One region of the Streptomyces sp. 1331.2 genome, then DNA from elsewhere that is predicted to be linked to it. Evidence: riboswitches for the same ligand, from Rfam matches in the RefSeq annotation. Region 1 holds a riboswitch; each other region holds the start of a gene.

Region 1 (3,182 bases):
CCAGCGCGTCCAGGTCGGTGAAGTTGGAGAGCCGGGGGAAGCGCACCACGGCCACCCGCAGCACGTCCGCGCCGAGCGGCCCGCGGCCGTCGACCCGGTCCACCACGGTGGACAGGTCCAGCGAGTCCTCGGCGTCCAGCCAGAGCCCGGGCAGCATCGGCAGGGTGCCCAGCACCGGACGGCCGGTCAGCCCGTGCAGCATCTCCAGCCCGGGCGCGAGCAGCCGCGCGTCGCCGCGGAACTTGTTGACGAACCAGCCCGCCACGTGCCGCTGGTCCTCCGCCGACAGCAGCGCCAGCGTCCCGTACATCGCCGCGAACACGCCGCCGCGGTCGATGTCCCCGACCACCACCACCGGCAGCCCGGCGGCCGTGGCCAGGCCCATGTTGGCGATGTCGCGGTCGCGCAGGTTGATCTCGGCGGGCGAGCCCGCGCCCTCGCAGACCACCACCTCGTACCGCCGGCGCAGATCCGCCAGGCACTCCAGAGCGCGCTCCAGCAGGACGGGCTTGCGCTCGCGGTAGTCCAGCGCGCCGACCTCGGCGACCGGCCTGCCCAGCAGCACCACCTGGCTGCGGCCGTCGGCGCCGGGCTTCAGCAGCACCGGGTTCATCGCCGCCTCCGGCTCCACCCGCGCCGCCTGCGCCTGCATCGCCTGGGCGCGGCCGATCTCGGCGCCGTCGGCGGTGACGAAGGAGTTCAGCGACATGTTCTGTGCCTTGAACGGCGCGACCCGCACGCCCTGGCGGGCCAGCCAGCGGCAGATGCCGGCCGTCACCACGCTCTTGCCCGCGTCCGAGGTCGTCCCCGCGACCAGCAGCGCGTTCGTCATGCCCTTCCCCTCTTCCCCAGGAGCGCGCGCAGCAGGACGTGCCCCGCGACCGTCGTACCCAGCGCCAGCGCACCCACCCGCCGGGAGAGCGCACAGGCCCGCTCGATGTCGTCCACCGTCACCGGCCGCAGCTCCTCGCCCAGCACCGGACGGTGCTCCACCCTCTCGCCGTACCGGAGCGTCCCGCCCAGCCGCACCCCCACCGCGCCCGCGAAGGCCGACTCCGCCTGGCCCGCGTTCGGGCTCGGGTGCGCGGAGCCGTCGCGCCGCCACACCCGCCAGGCGGTCCGGGGGTGCGGGGCGGCGGCGACCGTCAGCAGGGCCGTCAGCCGGGCGCCCGGCCAGCCCGCCACGTCGTCCAGCCGGGCCGAGGCCCAGCCGAACCGGGCGTAGCGCGGCGAGCGGTGGCCCACCATGGCGTCCAGGGTGTTCACCGCGCGGAAGGCCAGCAGTCCGGGCGTGCCCGCCAGGGTGCCCCAGGCCAGGGCGTTCACCACGGCGTCGGCGGTGTTCTCGGCCACCGACTCGACCACCGCACGGGCGATCTGCTGCTCGTCCAGCGCGCTCGGATCCCGCCCGCACAGGTGCGGCAGCCGCTCCCGCGCGGCCCGCAGGTCGCCGTCCTTCAGCGAGCGGCCGATGCTGCGCGCCTCCCTGGTCAGCGAGGTGCCGCCGAGCACCGTCCAGGTCGCGGCCGCCGCCAGCGCGGCCCGGCCCAGCGGGCGCCGGCCCACCGTACGGTCCAGGGCGAGCGCGCCCGCCGCGACCGCGCCCACGCACAGCGCCGTGTACCCGGCGCCGGCCGTACGGTCGTCGCGCCACAGGCGCCGTTCCAGCCTGGTCGCGGCGCTGCCGAAGACGGCGACCGGGTGGCCCCGGCGCGGGTCGGCGAAGCGGGCGTCGGCGGCGTAGCCCGCGACGGCGCCCAGCGCGAACGCGGCGGCGCGCACCGCAGGGCGCCCGGCCCGCGGACGGACGGTCACCGGCCGCACGGCGAGAGGCAGCTCGGCGGAAGGATGCTCGGCGAGGGGCAGCCCGGCGGAAGGTGGCCAGGAGTTCGGCGGGGCGGGGCAGCCTGCATCGCGTGCGTGTCCTCACTCAGGGTCCGCGCCCTGGATCGACGTAGCGGGGGCCGAGAGTCTCCTGGCTTCCGGGTCGGACGCACCCCCGGGCCTTCCAGCGGCTTCTGACGGCCCGCCGTGGCGATAGTTCCGAGCGTGCTCCCCGGTGACAGTGGCGGGACCGCGCCGGACTCGCACCGGCTTCCTCTCCATGCCTCCGATTGGCCCCAGGATCCCATCACGCGGCCGAACCGGCCGTCAACCGAGGTCACGGAGGGGTTGGTCACACGCCGGGCGCGCCGGGCAACGCCCGATGAGCTGTGGGATCGCCCAGCGGAGCAGCGCCCCGGCAGCGGCCGCTTCGTGGGTTCGGTCGCTGGGGCCGCGCCGCGACGGGCCCCTACCGTTCGGTGGCATGCGTCGCAAAAAGTCCGCTTCCGTCCCACCTCCGGTGCCGTTCTCCCCCGCGGCCGCCCGAGCCCACCGGGCCGGGCTCGGCCTGACCCCCGAACAGGTCGCCGAGGGCATGGCGGCCCACGGCGTCCGGCTGCTGCCCGGCCACGTCCTGGCCTGGGAGAGCGGTGAGCTGCGGCCGAACGAACCGGAACTCATCGCCCTCGCCCGAGCCCTCTGGTGCCCCGCCGCCCACCTGATGGACACCCGCCCGGTGAGCCTGCGCGACCACCGGATCGCCTGCGAACTCGGCCAGGCCGCGGTCGCCGAACGCACCGGCACCACCCTCGCCGCCTACCGGCAGGCCGAACTGACCGGCCACTGGGACGGCGACGAGGACCAGACCCTCGCCCTCGCCGACGTCCTCCACCTGAGCCTGCCCGAGCTCGTCGAGGCCACCGGCCGCGGAGAAGCCCTCGACCACCTCCTCCGCCAGTGCGCGGCCGGCCGCTGGCAGCCGCAGCTGCGTGCGCTCGCCCGCATCGTCCCGGCCCCCGCCGACTCCCTCGCCGCCGTCCTCGCCGCCCTCCATCAGGAACACCACGTCCCCACCCACTGGGGCATCACCGCCCGTGCCACCCCGCCCCCCACCCTCGACACCCTCACCGACCGCTTCTGGCACCTCCTCGCCGCCGAGACCGACTGACGCCGAGACCGGCCGGGGTGTCCGGCCACGGTGACCCGGACGGCCCAGCCCGGTGGCCGGGCGGTCGGGGCACCGGTGAACTGGTGCACGAACGCCGTCCGGTCCGTGACCAACAGAGCGGGGAACGATATGCGCTGGGGTACCGCTGCCGTCGTGGCGGCCGCCGCCGTCGGGGCGGGGGCCGTCGTCC
Region 2 (3,182 bases), 4.2 Mb from region 1:
GGCCGCCGGTCCGGAGCGCGGCGGCCCGGCCGCCGCCCGCAGCGCCCTGCTGCTCACCCTGGGCGCCGCCGTCGGCTTCGGCACCGTGATGGCCCTGATCGCCCACGCCTCGACCGGCGGCGGGCTGCTGCTGGCGCTCTGCGTCCAGCGGGTCTGCAACGTCGCCGTCGGCGGCGCCGCCCTGCTCACCGGCCCGCGCGGCGCCGGCGGGAGCGGCACCGGCCGGCTACTGCCCGGGCTGCGGGCCCGGCTGCCCGCGCTCACCGCGATCGGGCTCGCCGACGTCGCCGCCAACGCGCTCTTCGCGATGGCCTCGCACCGCGGCTCGGCCACCGTTGCCGCCGTCCTGTCCTCGCTCTACCCGGTGGTCACCGCACTGATGGCCCGCGGGGTGTTCAAGGAACGGCTGCGCCCGGTCCAGGTGCTCGGCGCCGGGCTGGCCGTCGCGGGCACCCTGCTGCTCGCGGCCGCATGAGCAACGCTCATGGGGGCGCCCCCATGAGCGAACCTCATGCCCCCACCCCATGAGCCCCGCTCATGCCCTCCCGGCTCACTCCCCCTGGGGGGTCCAGCGCTTCTCGACCCGGGCCAGCTTCCAGTACCCGATCGCCAACGCCCAGACCACCACGAACAGCCCGGCGATCGCGTAGCCGACGTTGTCCAGCGAGATGTCCGCGATCCAGCCGGTCACCGGGTCGGTCAGGTCGAGCTTCTCGTGCAGCACCCCGACCAGCTCGATGGTGCCGATGATGAAGGCCACCGCGATCGACAGCCCAGTGATGGTCAGGTTGTAGTACACCTTCCGCACCGGGTTGGAGAACGCCCACTGGTACGCGAAGTTCATGAAGGTCCCGTCCAGCGTGTCGAACAGGCTCATCCCGGCCGCGAACAGCAGCGGCAGGCAGACGATGGCGTACCAGGGCAGCCCGGCGGCCGCCCCCGAGCCGGCCATCACCATCAGGGTGACCTCGGTCGCGGTGTCGAAGCCCAGACCCAGCACCATGCCGACCGGGAACATCTGCCCGGGCCGGGTGATCGAGCGGGTCGCCCGGTTCAGCACCCGGGCCATGAAGCCGCGCGAGTCCAGGTGCGCCTCCAGCTCCGCCTCGTCGAACTGCCCCGCCCGCATCGACCGGAACACCTTGAGGATGCCGAGCAGCGCCGCCAGGTTGAGCGCGCCGATCAGGTAGAGGAACACGCCGGAGGTGGTGGTCCCGATCACGCCGAGCCACTTGTGGGTGGCCGACTCGTCGTCCATCAGCGTGTTCGCCAGCTGCGCACCGCCCGCGACCAGGGCGGCCATGATGACCACCATCGAGGAGTGCCCGAGCGCGAACCAGAAACCCACCGAGACCGGCCGCTTGCCGTCCGCCATCAGCTTGCGGGTGGTGTTGTCGATCACCGCGATGTGGTCGGCGTCGAAGGCGTGCCGCATCCCGAGCGTGTACGCGGTGATACCCAGGCCCACCCCGAAGACCTGGGTACCGACCGCGTACCGCTCGGGTGCGACCAGGAAGATGAGCGTCCCGAAGGCCACCACGTGCATGGCCAGGATCACCCCCATCAGCCCGGCCGTACGGACGGTGTCCTCGCGCCTCCATCTGAACGTCGGCAGCACGGACGGGGCCGTCTTCGCCCCGTCGGCAATGGTTTCGGGCAGGGTCATCTCAGGATCACGCTCCAACACCTCGTGGAAAGACTTCGTGAAGCGCCGTGGCCGGTCTCCTGGCTTACGGGACGTCCGGGCCCGCCTTCCCAGGCGCGCGAGGCACCCAGTGGCGTCATGGACCCGAACGGCATTCCGTCGCGGACGAAGGAATGACCCGATCACAGTGGCGAGGGCCGCTCCGGAATCCGGACCCCTGAGGGTCCGTCACCGGTCTTCCCGAGCACCACGGCGGGGAACACCGTAGGGGTCGCGCCCCGACCCATGCAAGGCTGCGCACCTGCGCAGGTGTCCAGGATCACAGGCCCTCGCCTGCAAGAATGTGCGCATGCATCTCGTACCGGCCGACCGCGCGGGCCACCGCACCATCGACGGACACCGGGTCTGCGAGGCCATCGCCGCCATCGGCGACACCGCGCACGTCCGGTCCTGGTCCGAGCGGTTCTCCCTGCTCGCCGACCCCGGGCGGCTCGCCCTGCTGCTCGCCCTGCACCGCGCCGGCCCGCTCGCCGTCAGCGACCTCGCCGTCGCCACCGGCATGCGCGACCCCGCCGTCTCCCAGGCCCTGCGCCTGCTCCGCACGGCCGGCGTGGTCACCGGCGACAAGGACGGACGCGTGGTGCGCTACCGGCTCGTGGACGAGAGCATGCGCCCCCTCCTCGACGAGTGCGCCGCCGCCGAACACCACGAGCCCACCGCAGCCGCCGGCTGACCGACACTCGGGGAACAGCACCCGGGCGGCAGCCCGGATGAGTACGATCATGGCGTGCCGTCCCACCCCCACGTCTGGCCCGCCGACCGGTGGAACACCCGACCGGTCAAGGCCCGCGTGCTGGCGGTCGCCCGCACCCTCACCTCGGCCACCCGGGTCCTGGACGTCCTCGCCCTGCTCGACCCGGACGGCGTCGAACGGTACTTCACCGTCAACCCCGGCTCCGTCTTCGCCGACCGCGCCCTGGACGACTACCTGCACGCCCTGCCCGGCTTCACCGTGCTGGACTGGGAGGACGCCGTCCGGCGCCGCTTCGACCTCGCCGTCGCCTGCGCCGTCCACTCCTCCATGCACCGCCTGGACGCCGGCCTCGTCGTCCTCCCGCACGGCGCCGGCTACAACCGCCTGGTGACCGAGTCCACCCGCGACACGGTCAGCTCCGCCGGCCTCTCCCGGCACGAACTCACCCACCACGGGCGGGTGTTCGTCGACGTCCTCGGCCTGTCCCACCCCGAACAGCTGGACCGCCTCCGGACCTCCTGCCCCGAGGCACTGGACGTCGCCCGAGTGGTCGGCGACCCGTGCTTCGACCGGATGCTCGCCAGCCTGCGCTCCCGCGACGCCTACCGCGCCGCACTCGGCGCCGTCGACGGCCGCCGCCTCGTCGTCGTCGACTCCACCTGGAGCGAGCACTCGTTATTCGGCCGGCACCCCGATCTGCCCCGGCACCTGGTCCGCCGACTGCCCGCCGACGAGTACACGGTGGCCGTCGTCCTGCACCCCAACATCTGGAGCCGGCACGAC
Region 3 (3,182 bases), 770 kb from region 1:
TAGACCTCCTCGACCCAGGCGCCGAGGCGGCGGGCCAGGCCCGGCATCCGGGCCAGCCGGGGGGTGAGCAGCAGCCGCTCCAGCCGGCGGCCCGGCGCCAGCCAGGCCGGGCGCGGACGCAGCCGCAGCAGCACCCGGCCGAGCACCAGCTCGTCCGGGACCGCGCCGAAGCTGCGGCTGTCGCTGTCCACCGGGCGGTTGTCGGAGAGCATCCACCAGCCGCCGGCCCGGCGTTCGGCGGCCCGCTTCACCACCAGCAGGTCCTGCTGGAAGGGGTGACGGAAGAGCACCACCGCGCCCCGCCGGATCGGCGCGCCGTAGCGGACCAGCAGCTGGTCGCCCTCGCGCAGGGTCGGGACCATCGACCGGCCCGCCACGTCGACCAGCCCGAACGGCAGCGTGCCGCCCCGGCCCGCTTGTTCCGCGCCCCCGGGTTCCGTGCTCCGCGCCACGACTCCTCCTCCGCACCGGTCCGCACCCAGTCTGCCGTACGGGCCGTCACCTGTTCGATGTCCGGATTCGGCCGGTTCACGGTCCGTCTTTCGCCCTAGGCCCACCGCCCGATCGCGAAACCGTGGGGGTGGAAGGGTAATCTCGGGCGCGGGAAGACGATCTAAGGAAGGACTCCCATGTTCTCTCGTCTGTTTGCACCGCGTGCCACCGCTCACGCCCACTGCGACCTGCCCTGCGGCGTCTACGACCCCGCGCAGGCCAAGCTGGAGGCCGAGTCGGTCAAGGCCACCCAGGAGAAGTACCAGGCCAACGAGGACCCGCACTTCCGCGCCCGCGCCATCATCATCAAGGAGCAGCGCGCCGAGGCCGTCAAGCACCACATCTCGGTGCTGTGGAGCGACTACTTCAAGGCCCCGCACTTCGAGAAGTACCCGCAGCTGCACCAGCTGATCAACGACACCCTGAAGGCCGCCTCGGCCGCCAAGGCGTCCACCGACCCGGCCACCGGCCAGGCCCTGCTGGACCTGATCGCCGAGGTCGACAAGATCTTCTGGGAGACCAAGCAGGCCTGAGCCTGACGCGTCGCCACCCGACCGCCCCCGTCCGCACCGCCGGACGGGGGCGGTCGTGCGTTCACGTCCGGTCGCGTCCGCCCCGACCACGGTAAGGGTTGCCAGGCCTGAGTGCCTGTTATGCTGCCAGGGCGTCCGAGGGGGAAGTCCGGTGGGAATCCGGCGCTGACCCGCAACGGTGAGCGGGGCCCGTACCAGCCGTACGGTCCCGTCAGCCCGATCGCCCTCGGCCGCCGGAATCCCGACGACTCGCCGCGGACTGCGAGGGGAACGGCGCCCCGGCACGCCCGCGGCCGGCGCCCGCCCCGGCGCACCCCGGCCCGAGGCAAGGCGCGACCCGCAGTGAACGACCCGCTTGTTCGCCGAACACCCACGCTCCCGCTGGCCGTCGGCCTCGCCGCCGCCCTGCTGCTCTCGCTGGTCTGCGGGGTCGCCTTCGGCTCCTCCGGGATCGGGCTCCCCCGCGTCCTGCGGCTGCTCGGCGCCGGGCTGACGGGCGGTCGGCTGGAGGCCGAGGAGGCGGCCGCGTACGCCATCGTCTGGGAGATCCGGCTGCCGCGCACCGTGCTGGCCGCCGTGGTCGGCGCCGGGCTGGCCGCCTGCGGCGTCGCCGTCCAGGCGCTGGTGCGCAACGCGCTCGCCGACCCGTTCGTGCTCGGCATCTCCTCCGGCGGGGCCGTCGGCGCCAACGCCGTCCTGCTGTTCGGCGCCTTCGCCTCGCTCGGCGTGTGGGCGGTCTCCGTCTCCGCCTTCGGCTCGGCGCTGGCCGCCATGGCCCTGGTCTACCTCGCCGCCCGCACCGCGTTCGGGCTCACCCCGCTGCGCCTGGTGCTCACCGGCACCGCCCTGTCCTACGGCTTCTCCGCCGCCACCACCCTGATGGTCTTCGCCGCCGACCGCGGCGAGGCCGCCCGGGACGCCATGATGTGGCTGCTCGGCAGCCTCGGCGGCGCCACCTGGGGCTCGGTGCCGATCGCCGCCCTCACCGTACTGGCCGGCCTCGCCCATCTGGCGTGTGCCGCCGGGCGGTTGGACGCCCTCGCGATGGGCGACGAGACCTCCGCCTCGCTCGGCGTGGACCCGGACCGGCTGCGCCGCGAGCTGTTCGTGGTGACCGCCGCCGTCACCGGCACGGTGGTCGCGGTCAGCGGGGCGATCGGCTTCGTCGGGCTGCTGGTGCCGCACCTGGCCCGGATGCTGGTCGGCGCCGGGCACCGCCGGGTGCTGCTGGTCGCGCCGCTCGCCGGGGCGCTGCTGCTGGTCTGGGTTGACATCGCCTCCCGCACCCTGCTGGCACCCGCCGAATTGCCCGTCGGGGTGTTCACCGCCGTGCTCGGCGTGCCCGTCTTCCTGCTGATGATGCGCCGCCGCGGCCAGGCCTTCGGAGCCGGACGATGACCGGGCCGATCCCCGCGGACGACCTGACCCGCCCGGCGCCGGCCCAGGGGCTCGCCGTCGACGCCGTCTCGGTGCAGCTGGCCGGCGCCCGGCTGGTCCACGAGGTGAGCCTGCGGGCCGCCGCCGGCCGGGTGGTCGGGCTGATCGGGCCGAACGGCAGCGGCAAGTCGACCCTGCTGCGCTGCGTCTACCGGGTGCTGCGGCCGGCCGGCGGCACCGTCCGGCTGGACGGCGACGACCTGCACGCCCTCACCGCCCGCGAGACGGCCCGGCGGGTGGCCGCACTGACCCAGGAGCACTCCGCCGAGTTCGACTTCACGGTGGCCGAGGTGGTCGCCATGGGCCGGCTGCCGCACCGGCGCGGGTTCGGCGCCCCCACCGACCGGGACCGGGAGCGCTGCGCCGAGGCCCTGCGCAAGGTCCGGGCCGGCCACCTCGCCGACCGGGGCTTCCTGAGCCTGTCCGGGGGCGAGAAGCAGCGGGTGCTGTTCGCCCGTGCCCTCGTCCAGGAGCCGCGCCTGCTGGTGCTCGACGAACCCACCAACCACCTCGACATCGCCCACCAGTTGGAGGTGCTGGCGCTGGCCCGCGAGGCCGGCCCGACGGTGCTCACCGCGCTGCACGACCTCAACCTGGCGGCCGGCCACTGCGACCTGCTGTACGTGCTGCGGGCCGGCCGGATCGTCGCCTCGGGCCCGCCCGCGGAGGTGCTGCAACCCGCCCTGCTGGCCGAGGTGTTCGGCGTCCGCGCCACCCCGG
Region 4 (3,182 bases), 800 kb from region 1:
GCCGTCCTGCTGGTCGCCCTCGCCGCCTGGGCCGTGGTGTTCACCTCCCGGCGCCATCCGGCCCTGGTCCTGACCGCCGCCCCGCCCCTCGCGCTGGCCTGCGCCGTCGCCTACTCCGCCGCCTTCGCCGTCCCCGCGGTGGTCGCCCTCGCCGTGGCCACCGCCCGGCCGGGCGGCCGGCTCGGCCGGGCCGCCCTGCGCGCACTGCCGCTCGCCGCCGCCACCCTCGTCCTGCTGCTGCCGTACGGCACGCTCGGCCGGGTCGCCGGCTGGTCGCCCTCGCACGGCAACGCCCCCGGCTCGGCCGGGTCCATCCTGCTCTCCACCCTCCAGTGGAGCGGCCTGTTCACCGTCCTCGCGGTCGCCGGCACCATCGCCTACGCCCGCAAGGAGCAGATGAACGAGCACGACGCTTCCGAGAAGGACGCCGCGCCCACCTCCCGGGGCCGGCGCGCCCTGCTCGGCACCGTGCTCACCGCCACCGCCCTGCTCGTCCCGGCCGCCCACCTGTGGACCGGCACCTCGGGCGCGCTGTTCCGCCACCTCGGCTACGGCATGCTGCTCGCCGCCCCGCTGGCCGGGGTCGGCCTGACCCGGCTGGTCGGCGCCCACTTCCGCCACCCCCAGCTCGGCATCCTGGTCTGGGTCGCGCTGCTCGCCCTCGGCCTGGAGCAGTCCGCCCTGCGCTACCAGAACGGTCCCGACTCCGGCCGCCTGCTGGCCGTCCTGCGGGTCCACACGGCGCCGCAGGCCCACTACCTCACCGAGGTCGACGGACTCGCCGAGTACTACCTCGGCGCGGTCAGCAAGCCCGAGCAGTGGGTCTCGGCCCGCGCCGGGACGGACTACCGCGACGGCGCCGGCGTGCAGCACCACGGCGACGACGGCAGCACCGCCGCGATCCGGGACGGCTGGTTCACCATGGTCGTCCTCGACAGCACCGCGCCGCGGGCCACCGACCGGGCCCTGAGCGACGCCCTGGCGGGCAGCGGGCACTACCGGCTGGTCGCCCAGTTCACCTCGCCGACCGGCGATTCGAGCACGTACAAGGTCTATCTCAAGCACTGACGGGCCACCGGGCCCGCCCGCACAGCCGACACGACAGGCACAACATATGGTGCCGCCGCAGTCCGGTGGCACTACATGTATGCTCACTCCTGCTGTCGATGCAGGGGAACCCGGTGCGAATCCGGGACTGCCCCGCAGCGGTGAGCGGGCGGTTCCAGCAGCCGTGCCCGCGAGTCCGAGTACCTGCCGCCAGCGTGCGCCACGGCCCTCCCGCAAGAGGCCGCGCCAGCACCAGCAGTACCCCTCCGGGCCTCGCGGGCGGGCCGGGGAGACACCGTCGCGCGACGCCGCCTTGCGTTCGTGCCGTGCTCCCCTGCCCCGATCGGCCCGGTGGCCCCGATCACCGCCGCCGATCGCCGCCAGGAGAGAGCGCCTTGACCACCGCTGCCTCAGCCACCCTGCCCGCCCAGGGCTCCGGTACCGCCTTCACCGACCCGACGGTCACCGACCCCGGCGGCGCCCTGCTGCGGCTTCTCACCGACCGCAGTGCCGACCTCCCCGAGGTCGACCCCGGCCACGTCGCCGCTGCCGCGCTGCGCGGCCGCCACGCCGGCTCGGACTTCGCCGAGCTGCGCGGGCTGGCCGTGGACGCCGCCGCGTCGATGATCGCCGAGGACCCCCAGTACTCGAAGCTGGCCGCCCGCCTGCTCGCCCTGGAGATCGTCGACGAGGCGAACAGCCAGGGCTCCACGTCCTTCTCCGCCTCGATCGCCGTCGGCCACACCGAGGGCCTGATCGGCGACACCACCGCGGAGTTCGTCGCCAAGCACGCCGCCGCCCTGGACGCGCTGATCGACACCGCCGGCGACGACCGCTTCGAGTACTTCGGCCTGCGCACCGTGCAGTCCCGCTACCTGCTGCGCCACCCGATCACCCGCAAGGTGATCGAGACCCCGCAGCACTTCCTGCTCCGCGTCGCCTGTGGCCTGGCGGTCGGCGACAACGAGCAGTCGGTGCGCGAGGTGGCCGAGCTGTACGGCCTGATGAGCCGCCTGGAGTACCTGACCTCCTCGCCGACGCTCTTCAACTCCGGCACCCGGCACCCGCAGATGTCGAGCTGCTACCTGCTCGACTCCCCGCTGGACAACCTGGACTCGATCTACAACCGCTACGCGCAGATCGCCCGCCTGTCCAAGCACGCCGGCGGCATCGGCCTGTCCTACTCGCGCATCCGCTCGCGCGGCAGCCTGATCCGCGGCACCAACGGCAAGTCCAACGGCATCGTGCCGTTCCTGCGCACCCTCGACTCCTCCGTCGCCGCCGTCAACCAGGGCGGCCGGCGCAAGGGCGCGGCCTGCGTCTACCTGGAGACCTGGCACGCCGACATCGAGGAGTTCCTGGAGCTCCGCGACAACACCGGCGAAGAGGCCCGCCGCACCCACAACCTCAACCTGGCGCACTGGATCCCGGACGAGTTCATGCGCCGGGTCAACGCCAACGAGGACTGGTCGCTGTTCTCCCCGGCCGACGTGCCCGAGCTCGTCGACCTGTGGGGCGCCGAGTTCGACGAGGCCTACCGCAAGGCCGAGCTGGCCGGCAAGGCCGTGCGCACCATCCCCGCGCAGACCCTGTACGCCCGCATGATGCGCACCCTGGCGCAGACCGGCAACGGCTGGATGACCTTCAAGGACGCCTCCAACCGCGCCGCCAACCAGACCGCGCTGCCCGGCCGCACGGTGCACTCCTCCAACCTGTGCACCGAGATCCTGGAGGTCACGGACGACTCCGAGACCGCCGTCTGCAACCTGGGGTCGGTCAACCTCGGTGCGCACGTGGCTCTTGATGCCCGCGCCGACGACCTGATCAACGCCATGGACTGGGAGCGCCTGGACGCCACCGTCCGCACCGCCGTCACCTTCCTCGACCGCGTGGTGGACATCAACTTCTACCCGACGACCGAGGCCGGCACCTCCAACTCCCGCTGGCGCCCGGTCGGCCTCGGCGTGATGGGCCTGCAGGACGTCTTCTTCAAGCTGCGGATCGACTTCGACTCGGCGGAGGCCAAGCAGCTCTCCACGCTGATCGCCGAGCGCATCATGCTCACCGCCTACGAGCGCTCCGCGGACCTCGCCGAGCAGCTGGGCCGCCACGAGGCGTACGGCGAGACCCGCGCC

What was found. Region 1 has a riboswitch for cobalamin ahead of CRP52_RS08080 (cobalamin biosynthesis protein). Riboswitches for the same ligand answer to the same signal wherever they lie in the genome.
Region 2: another riboswitch for cobalamin. It lies ahead of CRP52_RS26735 (HoxN/HupN/NixA family nickel/cobalt transporter); the one in region 1 lies ahead of CRP52_RS08080 (cobalamin biosynthesis protein).
Region 3: another riboswitch for cobalamin. It lies ahead of CRP52_RS11340 (FecCD family ABC transporter permease); the one in region 1 lies ahead of CRP52_RS08080 (cobalamin biosynthesis protein).
Region 4: another riboswitch for cobalamin. It lies ahead of CRP52_RS11485 (ribonucleoside-diphosphate reductase subunit alpha); the one in region 1 lies ahead of CRP52_RS08080 (cobalamin biosynthesis protein).

What each region holds. Positions count from the first base shown of each region.
Region 1 is NZ_OBMJ01000001.1:1,938,094-1,941,275, reverse strand. It holds gene CRP52_RS08085 (cobyric acid synthase) at 1-832, opposite strand, end outside; gene CRP52_RS08080 (cobalamin biosynthesis protein) at 829-1,782, opposite strand; cobalamin riboswitch at 1,970-2,100, opposite strand; gene CRP52_RS08075 (transcriptional regulator) at 2,309-2,992, shown strand; gene CRP52_RS08070 (alpha/beta hydrolase) at 3,122-3,182, shown strand, end outside.
Region 2 is NZ_OBMJ01000001.1:6,147,331-6,150,512, reverse strand. It holds gene CRP52_RS26740 (DMT family transporter) at 1-475, shown strand, start outside; gene CRP52_RS26735 (HoxN/HupN/NixA family nickel/cobalt transporter) at 551-1,666, opposite strand; cobalamin riboswitch at 1,699-1,912, opposite strand; gene CRP52_RS26730 (ArsR/SmtB family transcription factor) at 1,995-2,378, shown strand; gene CRP52_RS26725 (hypothetical protein) at 2,433-3,182, shown strand, end outside.
Region 3 is NZ_OBMJ01000001.1:2,708,968-2,712,149, forward strand. It holds gene sodX (nickel-type superoxide dismutase maturation protease) at 1-362, opposite strand, end outside; gene sodN (superoxide dismutase, Ni) at 630-1,025, shown strand; cobalamin riboswitch at 1,116-1,271, shown strand; gene CRP52_RS11340 (FecCD family ABC transporter permease) at 1,368-2,423, shown strand; gene CRP52_RS11345 (ABC transporter ATP-binding protein) at 2,420-3,182, shown strand, end outside.
Region 4 is NZ_OBMJ01000001.1:2,742,728-2,745,909, forward strand. It holds gene CRP52_RS11480 (glycosyltransferase family 39 protein) at 1-1,068, shown strand, start outside; cobalamin riboswitch at 1,118-1,273, shown strand; gene CRP52_RS11485 (ribonucleoside-diphosphate reductase subunit alpha) at 1,467-3,182, shown strand, end outside.